Regions from separate parts of the Streptomyces sp. NPDC127595 genome, predicted to be linked through region 3. Evidence: riboswitches for the same ligand, from Rfam matches in the RefSeq annotation. Region 3 holds a riboswitch; each other region holds the start of a gene.

Region 1 (4,364 bases), on a different contig from region 3:
CATGGTGCCCGCGTTCGCCCTGCTGACCGGGCTGATCATCTGGACCCGGCAGCGGGAACTGCGCACCGTGCGTGCGGAACTGCCCGCGTACGCCGCCGCCGGCTGGCTGTCCGCGCCCGAGCCGTACGCGCTCGGCTCGATGCAGGCGCGCCGGATCGCCCGCAAGTACGCCGCCCGCCACCTCGGCAAGCCCGCCGCCCGTTCCGTCGCCGAGTACGAGGCGTACGCGACCTCGCTGGCGTTCCTGCGGCACCGGGCACGCGACGGCCGCGCGGGCGCCGACTTCGTCGCACGGGAGCGGGAGTTGCTCCACGAGCTGTGGCGCCGCCGCGAGGCCGCCCGCCCGGCCCTGGCGTACGCGGCCCGGGCGGCGGCTCAGCTTCCGGTGGTCCCGCCACCGCCCTGGCCCACGTACGGGTCCGCGCACAGCGAGCCCTACTGGCAGCCCTACGGGACCGCGACGCCGTACCCCGCGTACAACCCGTACCGCTCGTAGGACGTACGGCAGGGGTTACGCCGACGCCTCCGTCAGCCTGCCCAGTTCCGTGTCCGTGAGGACGAGGTCCGCCACTCCCAGCAGCGCCGGAAGCTGTTCCACGTTCCGTGCGGAGGCGATCGGCGCCGCGACCGTCGGCTGGGCGGCGAGCCAGGCCAGGGCGACGGTGGCGACCGGCACGTCGTGGGCCTGGGCAGCCTCGTCGAGGGCGGCAAGGACGCGCAGGCCCCGCTCGGTCTCCAGGTGCTTGGCCGCGCCCGCCGCACGCGGCGAGTCGACCTTCGTACCCGGGCGGTACTTGCCGGTGAGGAAGCCGGACGCGAGGCCGAAGTACGGGACGGCCGCCAGGCCCGAGCGGGAGGCGATGTCGCGCAGCGGGCCCTCGTAGGTGTCGCGCGAGACCAGGTTGTACTCGGGCTGGAGGGCGACGTAGCGGGCGAGGCCCTCTCGGTCGGAGAAGTCCAGGGACTCCTGGAGCCGCTCGGGTGAGATGTTGGAGGCCGCGATGTTGAGCACCTTGCCGGCCTTCACCAGCTCGTCGAGCGCGCCGATGATCTCCTCGACCGGCACCTCGGGCTTGTCGAAGTGCGTGAAGTAGAGGTCGATGTAGTCGGTGTCCAGACGGCGCAGAGAAGCATCCGCCGCAGCCTTGATGTTGTCGCCGGACAGCCCCTGGTACTCGGGGTGCTGGCTGACCTTGGTGGCGATCACGATGTCGGAGCGGTTGCCGCGCGCCTTGACCCACTTGCCGATGATGGTCTCGGACTCACCGCCCTTGTGCCCCTCGATCCACGCCGAGTACGAGTCGGCGGTGTCGAGGAAGTTGCCGCCTGCGGCCGCGTACGCGTCGAGCACGGCGAAGGACTCGGCCTCGTCGGCGGTCCAGCCCCACACGTTGCCGCCGAGGGCCAGCGGGAAGACCTCGAGGCCGGACGAACCGAGCTTGCGAAGAGTAGTCGTCATGTCAGGATCCAACGTCCCGAGCGAATGACTGTATTCCACATGTATCAGACCGGCAGCCCTGACGTCGGGGGGATGATGTCAGGGCTGCCGGGGATCAGGGGATTACGGAACTACGCACCCGTGAGGAAACGTGCAGGTCAGGGGTTGAGCCCCTTGCTCTGCAGCCACGCCATCGGGTCGATCCCGGTCGCCGCGCCGTCCGGGTGGACCTCCAGGTGCAGATGCGCCCCGGTGACATTGCCCGTCGCGCCCACGCGCCCGATGACATCACCGGTGGCGACCTTCTGCCCCACGCTGACGCTGATCGACGACTGGTGGCAGAACCACAGCTCGGTGCCGTCGTCGAGGGTGAGGATCGTGCGGTAGCCGTACGACCCGGCCCAGCCGGCCTCCGTGACGGTGCCGCTGTGGACCGCCTTGATCAGGGTGCCCGTGGGAGCGGCGAAGTCGAGGCCGGTGTGGTAGCCGGAGGACCACAGTGCGCCGGCCTGACCGAAGGTCGAGGTGATCGTGTACGAGGAGGTCGGCAGCGTGTAGCTCTTGGCGAGCTCGGCGAGGCGCTCGGCCTCCGCCTTGGCCGCGGCCTCCTCCTCCGCCTTCTTCTTCGCGGCGGCTTCCTTGGCCTCGGCCGCCTTCTGCTCCTCGGCGGCGGCGTCGGAGGCCTTCTTCACGGCGGCGGCCTGGGCGGCCTGCTGGGCCGCGGTGTCGGCCTGGTCCTTCTGGACCTCGGCCTGCTGCATGATGCGCGAACGCAGGACCTCGCCCGCGTCGGTCGCGCCCTGCTCGGTGTCGGCGATCGTCAGACCGGCACTGGTGAGCGGGGTGGTGGAGCCCTTGGCCTCGTCGGCGGAGCTGTCGTCCGTGAGGATCGAGCCGACGGACGGCAGGTCGGGCACGGAGATCGACACCGGCGGCTTGCCGGGCGCCGCGGTGGCCATGCCACCGGCGCCGACGGCGGCTATGACACCGACGCCCAGAACGGTGGAGCTGCGAGCGAGTCCGCCGCCTCCGCGCTGCTTGGAGACGCGGTGCCGGCCGCGGATGGGACGGAGGGATTCCTCGGTGGGATTCCACTCCTCCCGGGGGCCCTCGTCGTCCATGCCGTAACCGAAGGTGTGCGTTTGGCTCGGCGGGTACGAGGGTGCCTGGGCAGGCGGGTTCGACGCCACGTGGGCGTGCTCCTTTCCTTCCTTCTCGCCTACCGGGTTAGCTGACGGGTTCGGAGCAGGAAGGTCTCCTACGCGCGTCAACCGCTGGTGTTCCCACCGCGGTAGACGCTCGATTCACCCCAAGTTGGTGGTTCCCCGGTTCCCTTGCGGGATTCGGCGCGTGCGCACGGAGCCGACTCTTGTGACGGCTGGGACTACCGCGCTGCGTTATCGAACGTTAATAGACGCGGGCACCGGATTCCAAGCCGTTCTGACTGATCATTAACGCTTCTGGCCAGGACTTTCAGGTCATCACCGCCGTAAAACGGGCGAGTTGACCACCACTTGTCGGTCACAGGTTTTCTGACGATGCGTCAGATGTTATGCGGAGGGACGCCATTCGATCACCCCTGGTAACAACGTGAACGAGGGCGTTCACGGACGTCGTACGGCAAGCAGCGCCATGTCGTCCGTGGTGCCGCCGCCGGAGTGCCGGCGGACCTCCTCGGCGAGGGTGGTCAGCAGTGCCTCGGGCCCGGGGAAGGTCCGTCCGGCGAGGCTCACCGCGGGATCGTAGAAGCGCCCGCGTTCGTCGCGGGCCTCGGACAGCCCGTCCGTGTGGAGGAGCAGCATGGCCCCGCGCGGGAACTCCGTCTCCTGCGCGCGGTCGGGCCACATGCCCAACTCGCCCATTCCCAGGGGCAGTGCGGGATCCTCGGCGTCGAGCGAGACGAGCGTGCCGTCCGCGTGCAGGAGCAGCGGCGGGGGATGGCCACGGTTGACGATCCGTACGACCTCCTCGCCGTGCGGGATCTCCGCCAGTACCGCCGTGGTGAACCCCTCGAAGGCGTCGAGGCTCTCGCGCCGGGTGCCCTCGCGCGCCAGAGCCCGCTCCAGGCGCCCCGCGACCGCCTCCAGCGTCGTCTCCTGCTCGGCCGCCTCCCGGAACGCCCCGATCACGACGGCGACGGCGGCCACCGCGCCCATGCCCTTGCCGCGTACGTCGCCCACGACCAGGCGTACGCCGTACGGGGAGTCCTGCACCGCGTACAGGTCACCGCCGATGAACGCGTCCTCCTGCGCCGCCTCGTACCGCGCCGCGACGTCGAGCCCGTCGATCCGCTCCTCGGGCTGCGGCAGTACGGCGCGCTGGGCGGCCTCGGCGATCTCACGGACGGAGGCGAGCCGGGCGTTGCCGCGCCGGACGACGACGTTGATGAGGGCGGCCAGGACGGCGGCCGTCGCCACCGTGACCACTTCGGTGACCGCCTCGGCCTGCAGCGCCACTCCGAGCTTCATCTGAACCGCGACGGCCCCCACGGCGGCCATGGCCCCGGTCAGTACGGTGCCGCGCAGCGAGTAGAGGGGCGCCGCCACCAGCGCGGCGGCGGTGAAGAGGGGGGCGCCGGTGAAGTCCCTCGGCGTGAAGTACTCATAGAGAATCCCGGCGACGATGAGCAGGGCGGGAAGCACCCGGACGAACCTCTGGGTGTACGAGGTCCTCGGCCCGTCCGTTCCCGCCGCCCCGGGCAGCGCTACGTCCCCCACCCCCAGCCCGGGATCGGGCACGGGGTCCCCCGGCAACCGCCCACCGGACCGGTCGTACGACGGGTCGTACGACGCACGCGGGTCGTCCGGGTCGTCCGGATCCCCCGCCCGCTGCTCACCTGCTTGCTGCCCCACCCGTCCAGATTTCCCGGAGCGGGGCCGGAGGGCGACCGGTGTGGGCCGACCGAGGGACGCCCGCGCATACCCGG
Region 2 (4,364 bases), on a different contig from region 3:
TCGCTGGGCGGGACGTCCACGGGGTGCTCGGAGGTGCCGACGAGTTCGCGCACCAGGGCGTACTGCGCGTGGTTGGTGTCCTGGTACTCGTCGACGAGGACGTGCCGGAAGCGGCGGTGGTAGTGCTCGGCGACGTCGGGGAAGGCGCGGAGCAGGTTGACCGTCGTCATGATCAGGTCGTCGAAGTCGAGCGCATTGGCCTCGCGCAGCCGCGACTGGTACATCGCGTAGGCCTGGGCGAGGGTCTTCTCGAAGCCGTCGGTGGCCTGGGCGGCGAAGTCCTCCTCGTCGATCAGCTCGTTCTTCAGGTTGGAGATCTTGGCGCTGAAGGACTTCGGCGGGAAGCGCTTGGGGTCGAGGTCCAGGTCACGGCAGACCAGGGCCATGAGCCGCTTGCTGTCGGCGGCGTCGTAGATCGAGAACGACGAGGTGAAGCCGAGCCGCTTGCTCTCGCGGCGCAGGATCCGGACGCACGCGCTGTGGAAGGTCATCACCCACATGGCGTTGGCGCGCGGGCCGACGAGGTGCTCGACGCGCTCCTTCATCTCGCCCGCGGCCTTGTTGGTGAAGGTGATCGCGAGGATCTGCCCGGGGTGGACATTGCGCTCGCCCAGCAGATACGCGATCCGGTGCGTGAGCACGCGGGTCTTGCCGGAACCCGCGCCGGCCACGATGAGCAGGGGCGAGCCGGAGTGCACCACGGCCGCCCGCTGGTTCTCGTTCAGCCCGTCCAGGAGCGCGGCCGCGTCCACGACGGGGCGCGGGGCGCCGTCGCGGTAGTACGCGTCCCGGCTCGGCGGCACGTCGAAGCGGCCGCCGAACAAGTCGTCCGGAAGCTGCTCGGCCGCCCCGTCCTCGGGCGGGGGCGGGGGCTCTTCCTCATGCGCCCCCGAGGGCTTGAGGTCCGCCAGGAAGCTGTCATCAAAGAGGCTGCTCATCGCTCTCCGAGTCTAGGCGGCCCCACTGACACCCCGCCGCCACCCCGAAAACTCGACCGGAACTCGTGACGGCGTTCAGCCGGAACTCGTGACGGTGCCCAGCCGGAACTCGAGACGGCGCTCAGCACCGGAGGGGCTTCCCGGACCCGACGACCCTACGGAACCACACCGACACAGCCTGCGACCAGCGCGACAAAGGACTGGCACCTGTCCGCCGTACAAGATCCCGCTGCACGAGTTCGCCGCGACGCCCGACCGGGAACAGCCCCCCACCGCGACCGCCCGAAAGAGACCGAGGAAACCACCCCTCCGCACAACTCACCCGATACCCATCCGAATTGACGACGGGCGACGAACCTCATGACTAAGGTCACGAAAACGTATCGGGCATTTCGAACATCAACCTTCACAGAAGCCGCACGAGTTGGCTAGCGTGCTGACCAGGCCGCCCGACCCCCACCGGCGAACGTCGCCGGGCCGCGGTGGCCTCCGCCGAATTCGGTGCGCCCTCGTGGCAGCCGGAACCGGGGACCCACCGAACTTGGGGTGAATCGGTCCAACTGCCTTGTCGGGCATGGACCGTAGGGCAACCCTTCCGAACCACCCGCCCGAACCCGACAGCTAACCCGGTAGGCGGATGATGGAAGGAGTCGCCTCCCTTGGCGTCGCAACGCAAATGGTTCTCGGGATCGCGCGTGGCGGGTACGGCCCCCGCTCTAGCCACGGCGGCCCTCACTTCGGTGGCCCTGCTCTCCCAGACGGCGAACGCCGCGCCCTCTGAAGAGCCCAAGCCGAGCCTCGAAGAGGTCGAGAAGAAGGTCGACGCCCTCTACCGGCAGGCTGAGTCGGCCACCGACAAGTACAACGCGGCCAAGGAGAAGACCACCAAGCAGCGCAAGAAGGTCGACACCCTCCTCGACGACGTCGCCCAGCGCGCGGAGAAGCTCAACACCGCGCGTGAGGAGCTGGGTTCGTACGCCGCGGCGCAGTACCGCACCGGGGCCGCGGCACCCGACACCGCCTCGCTCCTGCTGGCCGACAATCCGCAGGACTACTTCGACCAGACCCAGCTGATGAGCCGTCTGACCACCCGCCAGAAGGCGGCTGTCGATGACTACGTCACTGAGCAGGCCGCTGCCACCGAGAAGCGCACGGAGGCGTCCCAGAGCCTGGAGACGCTGACCACGTCGCAGAACGCCCTTCAGGCGTCCAAGACCGACGTGCAGCAGAAGCTCGCCAAGGCGCGCGAGTTGCTCTCGCAGCTCACCGTCGAGGAGAAGGCGCGGCTCGCCGCGATCGAGGAGGAGCAGCGCAAGGCGGCCGAGCGCAAGGCGGCGGAGCTGGCGCAGCAGCAGGCAGCCGCCGACGCCGCGGCGCAGGCGGCCCAGGAGTCGTCGTCGAGCGCGACGACCGGCATCTCCGGGTCGGCCACCACCACCACCACCGACGCCGCGTACGCGACGAAGGCGGCCAAGGCCCTCACGTTCGCCCGCGCCCAGGTCGGCAAGCCGTACGTCTGGGGCGCCACGGGCCCCGGCTCGTACGACTGCTCGGGCCTCACCCAGGCCGCCTGGAAGGCCGCCGGAGTCACCCTCCCGCGCGTCACCTACGACCAGGTGACCGCCGGCACGACCGTCTCCCTCGCCGACGCCCAGCCCGGTGACCTGGTCTTCTTCTACGGCGACGTCAGCCACGTGGGCCTCTACATAGGCAACGGCATGATGATCCACGCCCCGAAACCGGGCGCGTACGTCCGCGAGGAGTCGATCTTCTACGACGGCGAGTCGGCCATCCACAGCGTGGTGCGGCCCGCGTAACGCATCGCCCGCACGACATCTTCCGCGGGGCACGCACGCGTGGAGCACGTTTTCGTGCTCCACGCGTGCGTGCCCTGCGTTTTCATCCCCCCACGCGCGTGCCCCGCGGGCAACCCGCCCGAAGATCCTTAGCATCGGGCCCATGCCAGCCCTCTCCCAGCTCCGCGCCTGGTGGGCCGAGCGGCCGCCCGCCGCCGGTGCCGCCGTCCTGGCGACCGGCATCATCTCGGTCGGCTTGCAGCTGACCGGCTACGAGACGCTGTCCCGTGCCGCACTGGCCCTGGCGTCCGTCGCATGGCTCGCGCTCGCCGCGGACTTCGCCGTACGGCTGGTACGGGACCGGCCGCGCTGGGCGACGGAGGCGAGCACGCTCCCCGGGCTCACCGCCGTCGCGGCGACGACGGTCCTCGGCACGCGGGTGTCCGCGCTGGGCTGGCAGGAGGTCGCCGAGGCGCTGCTGGCGCTGTCGGCCGTGCTGTGGCCGGTGCTGCTCTTCTCCGTCGTACGGCACTGGAGTCGTCGTATGCCGGGCGGGGTGTTCCTCGTGTGCGTGGCCACACAGGGGCTCTCGGTGCTGGGCGCCACGCTCGCCGCTGCCGTGGGCGCGGACTGGCTCGCGCATGCCGCGCTGGTGCTGTTCTGGCTCGGGATCGTGCTCTACGGGGTGGCGTTCACGCACTTCGACATCAGGGAGGTGGTGACGGGCGCCGGGGACCACTGGATCGCGGGCGGTGCGCTGGCCCTCTCGGCGCTGGCGGGGGCCACGCTCGTCGCGGCCCACAACGTCGACGCGTATCTGTGGAACGACGACGACAACGGCGTCCTGCGCGCCGTCACCACCGCCCTGCTCGTCCTGGCCCTCGCCTGGTACTGCGTCCTGGCCGGCGCGGAACTGGCCCGGCCGCGCCTGCGCTACGACGTGCGGCGCTGGGCGACCGTGTTCCCGCTGGGGATGACGGCGGTGGCGGCCCTGGCGGTCTCGAGCGCCCTCGATGTCTCGTGGCTCGACGGGCTGGGAGAGGTGCTGCTGTGGATCGCGGTGGCCGCCTGGCTGACGGTGGCGGCAGGAGCCGTCAGGTCCACGACACCGCGCCGAGCCGGAGGCCTCAGGTCCACGCCACCGCAGTGAACCGGAGCAGCCTTCAGGTCCACAGCACCGCGACGAACCGGAGCAATCTTCAGGCCCACAGCACCGCGACGAACCGGAGCAGCCTTCAGGTCCACAGCACCGCGACGAACCGGAGCAGCCTTCAGGTCCACAGCACCGCGACGAACCGGAGCAATCTTCAGGCCCACAGCACCGCGACGAACCGGAGCAGCCTTCAGGTCCACAGCACCGCGACGAACCGGCCCCTCACGTCCACAACACCGCGATGAAGATGTTCGCCGTGGTCAGCAGCCCGACGAGCCCGAAGAGCCCCTTCTCCACCTTCTCGTCGTCGCGCTTCACGTAGACGAGCCCCAGGATCACGATCAGCAGTGCCAGCTTCACGCCGATCTTGATGTTGTTGACCGGCTGATCGTCCGCCTGGTTGAGGCCGACCAGCACGACACCCGTGACCAGCATGGTCAGCGCGCCGTGCAGCATCGCGGGGACGAAACGGGCCGT
Region 3 (4,364 bases):
GCGAAGCCGCCCTCGTCGCCGAGGCCGGTGGACAGGCCCTTGGTCTTCAGCACCTTCTTGAGGGTGTGGTAGACCTCGGCGCCCCAGCGCAGCGCCTCGGAGAAGGACTCCGCGCCGATCGGGGCGATCATGAACTCCTGGATGTCGACGTTCGAGTCGGCGTGCGACCCGCCGTTCAGGATGTTCATCATCGGAACGGGCAGCAGGTGCGCGTTCGGGCCGCCCAGGTAGCGGAAGAGGGGCAGGTCGCTGGCCTCGGAGGCGGCGTGGGCGACGGCGAGGGAGACGCCGAGGATGGCGTTGGCGCCGAGCGAACCCTTGTTGTCGGTGGCGTCCAGGTCGAACATCGCCTGGTCGATCAGGCGCTGCTCGGTGGCGTCGTAACCGACGAGCTCCGGGCCGATCTGCTCGATGACGGCGAGGACGGCCTTCTCGACACCCTTGCCGCCGTAGCGGTTGGGGTCACCGTCGCGCAGCTCGATGGCTTCGAAGGCACCCGTGGAGGCGCCGGACGGGACGGCGGCACGACCGGTGCTGCCGTCATCGAGGCCGACCTCGACCTCGACGGTGGGGTTGCCTCGCGAGTCGAGGATTTCCCGGGCTACGACGACGTCGATGGACGGCACGAGCATCTCCTTCAGGAATGTGACGCGGCTACGCGGGACTGTGGCAGCCCCGCGGGATGAGCCTAACCGGCTCCGGGGGATCGGCCAGCCGGTCTACCCCCTCTTGTGCAGAACTGAGGGCAAATATTGTTCCCGAACGGAACAAAAAGGTGATGAAAGAGGGGTGGCGACGACGACGGATGGGCCGGCGCGGGAAATGAAAAACCCCGCCCCGGTGCGTACGGGGGAACACGCACCGGAGCGGGGGGCCCGTGGGGGACGGGGGTGACCCACACGAGGCCTTCAGTATGGAGACCACGTATAGGAGCGGGCTGTGGTTCAACTGCGAAGCGGCTGTCAGTGGCCGGCCGACCGCCGTCGGCCGTCGATCCGGGCCGTCAGCTCAGGTGGAACTGCTGCCGGCCGAGGTGGAGCCGCCGTCAGCTCAGGTGGAGCTGCTGACCCGGGTAGATGAAGTCCGCGTCGTCGATGATGTCCTTGTTCAGCTCGAACAGCTTCTGCCAGCCACCCTTGACGTTCTTCGCCTCGGCGATCGCGCTGAGGGTGTCGTCCTTCTTCACCTTGTACTCGCCGTCGCCCTTCTTGACCGTCTTACCGGTCGGGGTCTCGACGGTCTCCTTCTTGGCGGTCTCCCGCTCCGAGGAACGCGAGGCGCGCTGCTCGTCGGTCTTCGCGCTCGGCGTGCTCGGCTTGCTCTGTGTGCTCGGCTGCGACGGGGTGGTGCTGCCGGAGTCGTTCGCGGCGTTCGACAGGCCCGTGCCACAGGTCGGCCAGGCACCCTTGCCCTGCGCGGCGAGAACCTTCTCGGCGACGGATATCTGCTGGGACTTGGAGGCCTGGTCGGCGGTGGAGGCGTACGAGCTGCCGCCGTACGCGGACCAGGTGGAGGCGGAGAACTGCAGGCCGCCGTAGTAGCCGTTGCCCGTGTTGATGGACCAGTTGCCACCGGACTCGCACTGGGCGACGGCGTCCCACTCGGAGGTGGTGGCGGCGGAGGCGGTACCGGCGGCCATCAGCGGGGCGGCGACGGCGACGCCGGTCACTCCGGCGAGGGCGACGATACGGGTGGCCTTGGACGGGCGACGGTGCTTGCCCTTGCACGAACGCAGCATGAAGTAGATCCCCTCACCGACGCCTACGAGGTGAGCTGTCGGGTTCGGGCGGGTGAGTGCCCGGTCGCGCACCTTGCGGTGCACGTCTTCACCCCAAGCCGCTCCCGGTCAACTACCGGGCGCAGCGCTTACCTTGGGTCCCCCGCTCCTGCCTACGGCGCTTGACGCGACGACTGTTCCCGTACGGCCGCTGGCAGGATTCGGCGTTGCGACCGTCGGGGCTCACTGTGGCGAGCGGTCACGACCGTAGGCAGGCGATCGGCGGAATATCAAAGACGATCAAGGGGTCTGAGATCCATCTCTCATTCTCGCCAAACTGGACATTCCATGGCGAACCATGACGTGAACTCCCGCTGCATTTCGCCCTATTCAGCACCAACTGCAAGGCTCTGACCGGGCAGGATGAGGTTCGCGTCGGCGCCGACCGTCTCCTTGTTCTCGGCATAGAGCTCGGTCCATCCGCCGTCGAGGCCAAGGGCGTCGGCGATGAGCGAGAGACTGTCGCCGGCACGGACGACGTACGCGCCGTCCACGACGGAGCGAGCCGCGTCGGAGTCACGCGAGGCGTGCCGCCCGGAAGTGGCGTCGTCCGTACGGCCGTCGGTCGCACCCTCGGTGGCGGTGTCACCGCGGTGACGCCCTGCACTGGTCGCCTCATCCTCGGGCGCACTCGAAGACTCGTCAGTCTGGGCGGACTTATCCGATTCATCACTGTTCGCGGCAGTTGAGCCGGTGCTCGCGTCCGCACTCGCTGCCGCGTCCGGGGTGGCGGACTTCGTGGAGTCTGTGGCGTCTGCGGCGGTCTCGGTCGCGTCCGCGGAGGGCGAAGCGGCCGGAGAGGGGGTGGACGATTCGGACGGGTCGGCGGAAGCGGACGCGTCGGGCGACAAGTCGTCCGCCACGCCCGTGTCGACCTCCACCGAGGCGGAGTCCTTGCTGAGCCCGGAGAGGGGTCCGCAGGTGGGCCAGGCGACGAGCCCCCGGCCGTCCAGGATCTTCTCGGCGACGGCTATCTGCTGCGAGCGGCTGGCCTGGTCGGCACTCGGGGCGTATTCGAGGCCGCCGTAGTTCTCCCAGTCCCACTCGGTCACATGCAGCCCGCCGTAGTAGCCGTCGCCGGCGTTCTGGCTCCAGGAGGCACCCGTCTCGCACTCCGCGACGCGGTCCCAAGTGGTGGTGTCGGCCGCGCTCGCGCTCGTGGCACCGAGCAACGGGATCGCGATGGCCGATCCGGTCACTCCTGCCGCGACGATGAGAGCCGGGGCCTGACGGGGTCGACGATGGCGGCCGTTCCCGGAGAGCATGCGGAAGCCCTTTCATGTGACAGCAGGTGACTACAGCGACATACGGCGACGTCAGACGACGCCTGCGACGCATGATCCGCGCTGTTCGTCGAACGTATCCGCACCCGAACGCTTGTCACAAGTCGATGCAGCGTAGATCACGTGAAGATCACAATGTTGATGGACCGTCAGCTTTTCGCGATCGGTCAAGTCCCTTGAGACCGCGATGGATCGTCAGCTTTTCGCGATCCGTCAAATCCCCTGCGACCGCCCGGCGGACAACCGGAGCGGAGCCGTGAACTCCACCGGAAGTGTGCGCAATCCCCGCATAATGAGCCCGCCACGCCAGCGCAAATCGGCGGAATCCCCTGCGAGTTGGAGGTCGGGGAGGCGGGTGCTCCGGCCTCCCCGGCGCGGGGAGGCCGGGTACGTCAAAGCCGGTGAAATGTGCCGGGCCACGGAGTGTCACGAATGAGCCGGCCGCAGACCCGGCACCGGGTTTGGGCTACCGCCGCGTCCCCGTGTCCTCAGCGACCGCACTACGGACTTCGACGAGCCGGCGGGCCCGGAACCGACCGGTGACTGTGAGCCGTGGCAGGGTCGGCCGCTTGTACGCGTCGACTCCGACGGTGTCGGAGTCCAAATCGGACTCGCCCTTGCGGTACTCGGCCAGCGTTCTGAGCTGGTCGGCTGAACCGGTGTAGCCGATGCCGCGCATCTGCCCGTCCACCGTCCAGATGGACACCGCGCGCGTGTCCATCTACCAGGACAGACACCGGTCGTCGAACGGCTGCGCCGCCTCGGGCCGGAAGACGACCGGCGAGCCGGTGGCCCTCCGGTCCCGCTTCGATGCCGGGCTGCCCAGCCGCCCGGCTTTGGGACTCGCCGCGAGCGCGCTATAGGCGTCGACGACCTTCTTCACCACCCGCACCGCGGGCTGCGCAGACAGCCCGAACGCCGCCTTGATGTCCGCGTAGAGCAGCTTCTGCAACCCGTTGCGGTCTCTCACACCCGTCTCGAAAGCGATCCGGGAGACGTGGTCGGCTGCCCGGTTGCAGGCACGCAGGGTCGCCTCCAGTGCTGCCGCCTGCTCCGGCGACGGCAACAGCTTCACCTGCACCACCAGCTTCACAACACCCGAACCTAGACAGCGTCCCGCACACACGGGCGAACTTCGCACACAGCCACCCGCCCTCGCGACCACCCCGCACGCGCGTGCGAAATTCCCCGGCTCCGCCGACCAGCGGGGAGACGTTGTCCTGGCCCATGATTCCGAAGTCGTCGAGCAGATCGAGGGCGGAGACGCGCGCGTATTCGGCAACGACGGCCGCAGGAACGACGAG

The links. Region 3 has a riboswitch for cyclic di-AMP ahead of ACFVKT_RS19930 (transglycosylase family protein). Riboswitches for the same ligand answer to the same signal wherever they lie in the genome.
Region 1: linked by a shared signal. The riboswitch ahead of ACFVKT_RS14145 (M23 family metallopeptidase) and the one ahead of ACFVKT_RS19930 (transglycosylase family protein) in region 3 are both predicted to bind cyclic di-AMP.
Region 2: linked by a shared signal. The riboswitch ahead of ACFVKT_RS29150 (NlpC/P60 family protein) and the one ahead of ACFVKT_RS19930 (transglycosylase family protein) in region 3 are both predicted to bind cyclic di-AMP.

The regions. Positions count from the first base shown of each region.
Region 1 is NZ_JBHXWK010000003.1:681,114-685,477, reverse strand. It holds gene ACFVKT_RS14155 (PrsW family intramembrane metalloprotease) at 1-496, shown strand, start outside; gene ACFVKT_RS14150 (aldo/keto reductase) at 512-1,459, opposite strand; gene ACFVKT_RS14145 (M23 family metallopeptidase) at 1,597-2,628, opposite strand; cyclic di-AMP (ydaO/yuaA leader) riboswitch at 2,640-2,797, opposite strand; gene ACFVKT_RS14140 (PP2C family protein-serine/threonine phosphatase) at 3,043-4,176, opposite strand.
Region 2 is NZ_JBHXWK010000010.1:150,998-155,361, forward strand. It holds gene pcrA (DNA helicase PcrA) at 1-938, opposite strand, end outside; cyclic di-AMP (ydaO/yuaA leader) riboswitch at 1,419-1,590, shown strand; gene ACFVKT_RS29150 (NlpC/P60 family protein) at 1,598-2,755, shown strand; gene ACFVKT_RS29155 (tellurite resistance/C4-dicarboxylate transporter family protein) at 2,898-3,884, shown strand; gene ACFVKT_RS29160 (hypothetical protein) at 4,110-4,364, opposite strand, start outside.
Region 3 is NZ_JBHXWK010000006.1:18,279-22,642, forward strand. It holds gene eno (phosphopyruvate hydratase) at 1-632, opposite strand, end outside; gene ACFVKT_RS19930 (transglycosylase family protein) at 1,046-1,738, opposite strand; cyclic di-AMP (ydaO/yuaA leader) riboswitch at 1,744-1,908, opposite strand; gene ACFVKT_RS19935 (transglycosylase family protein) at 2,104-2,976, opposite strand; gene ACFVKT_RS19940 (hypothetical protein) at 3,527-3,766, opposite strand; gene ACFVKT_RS19945 (hypothetical protein) at 3,782-4,153, opposite strand.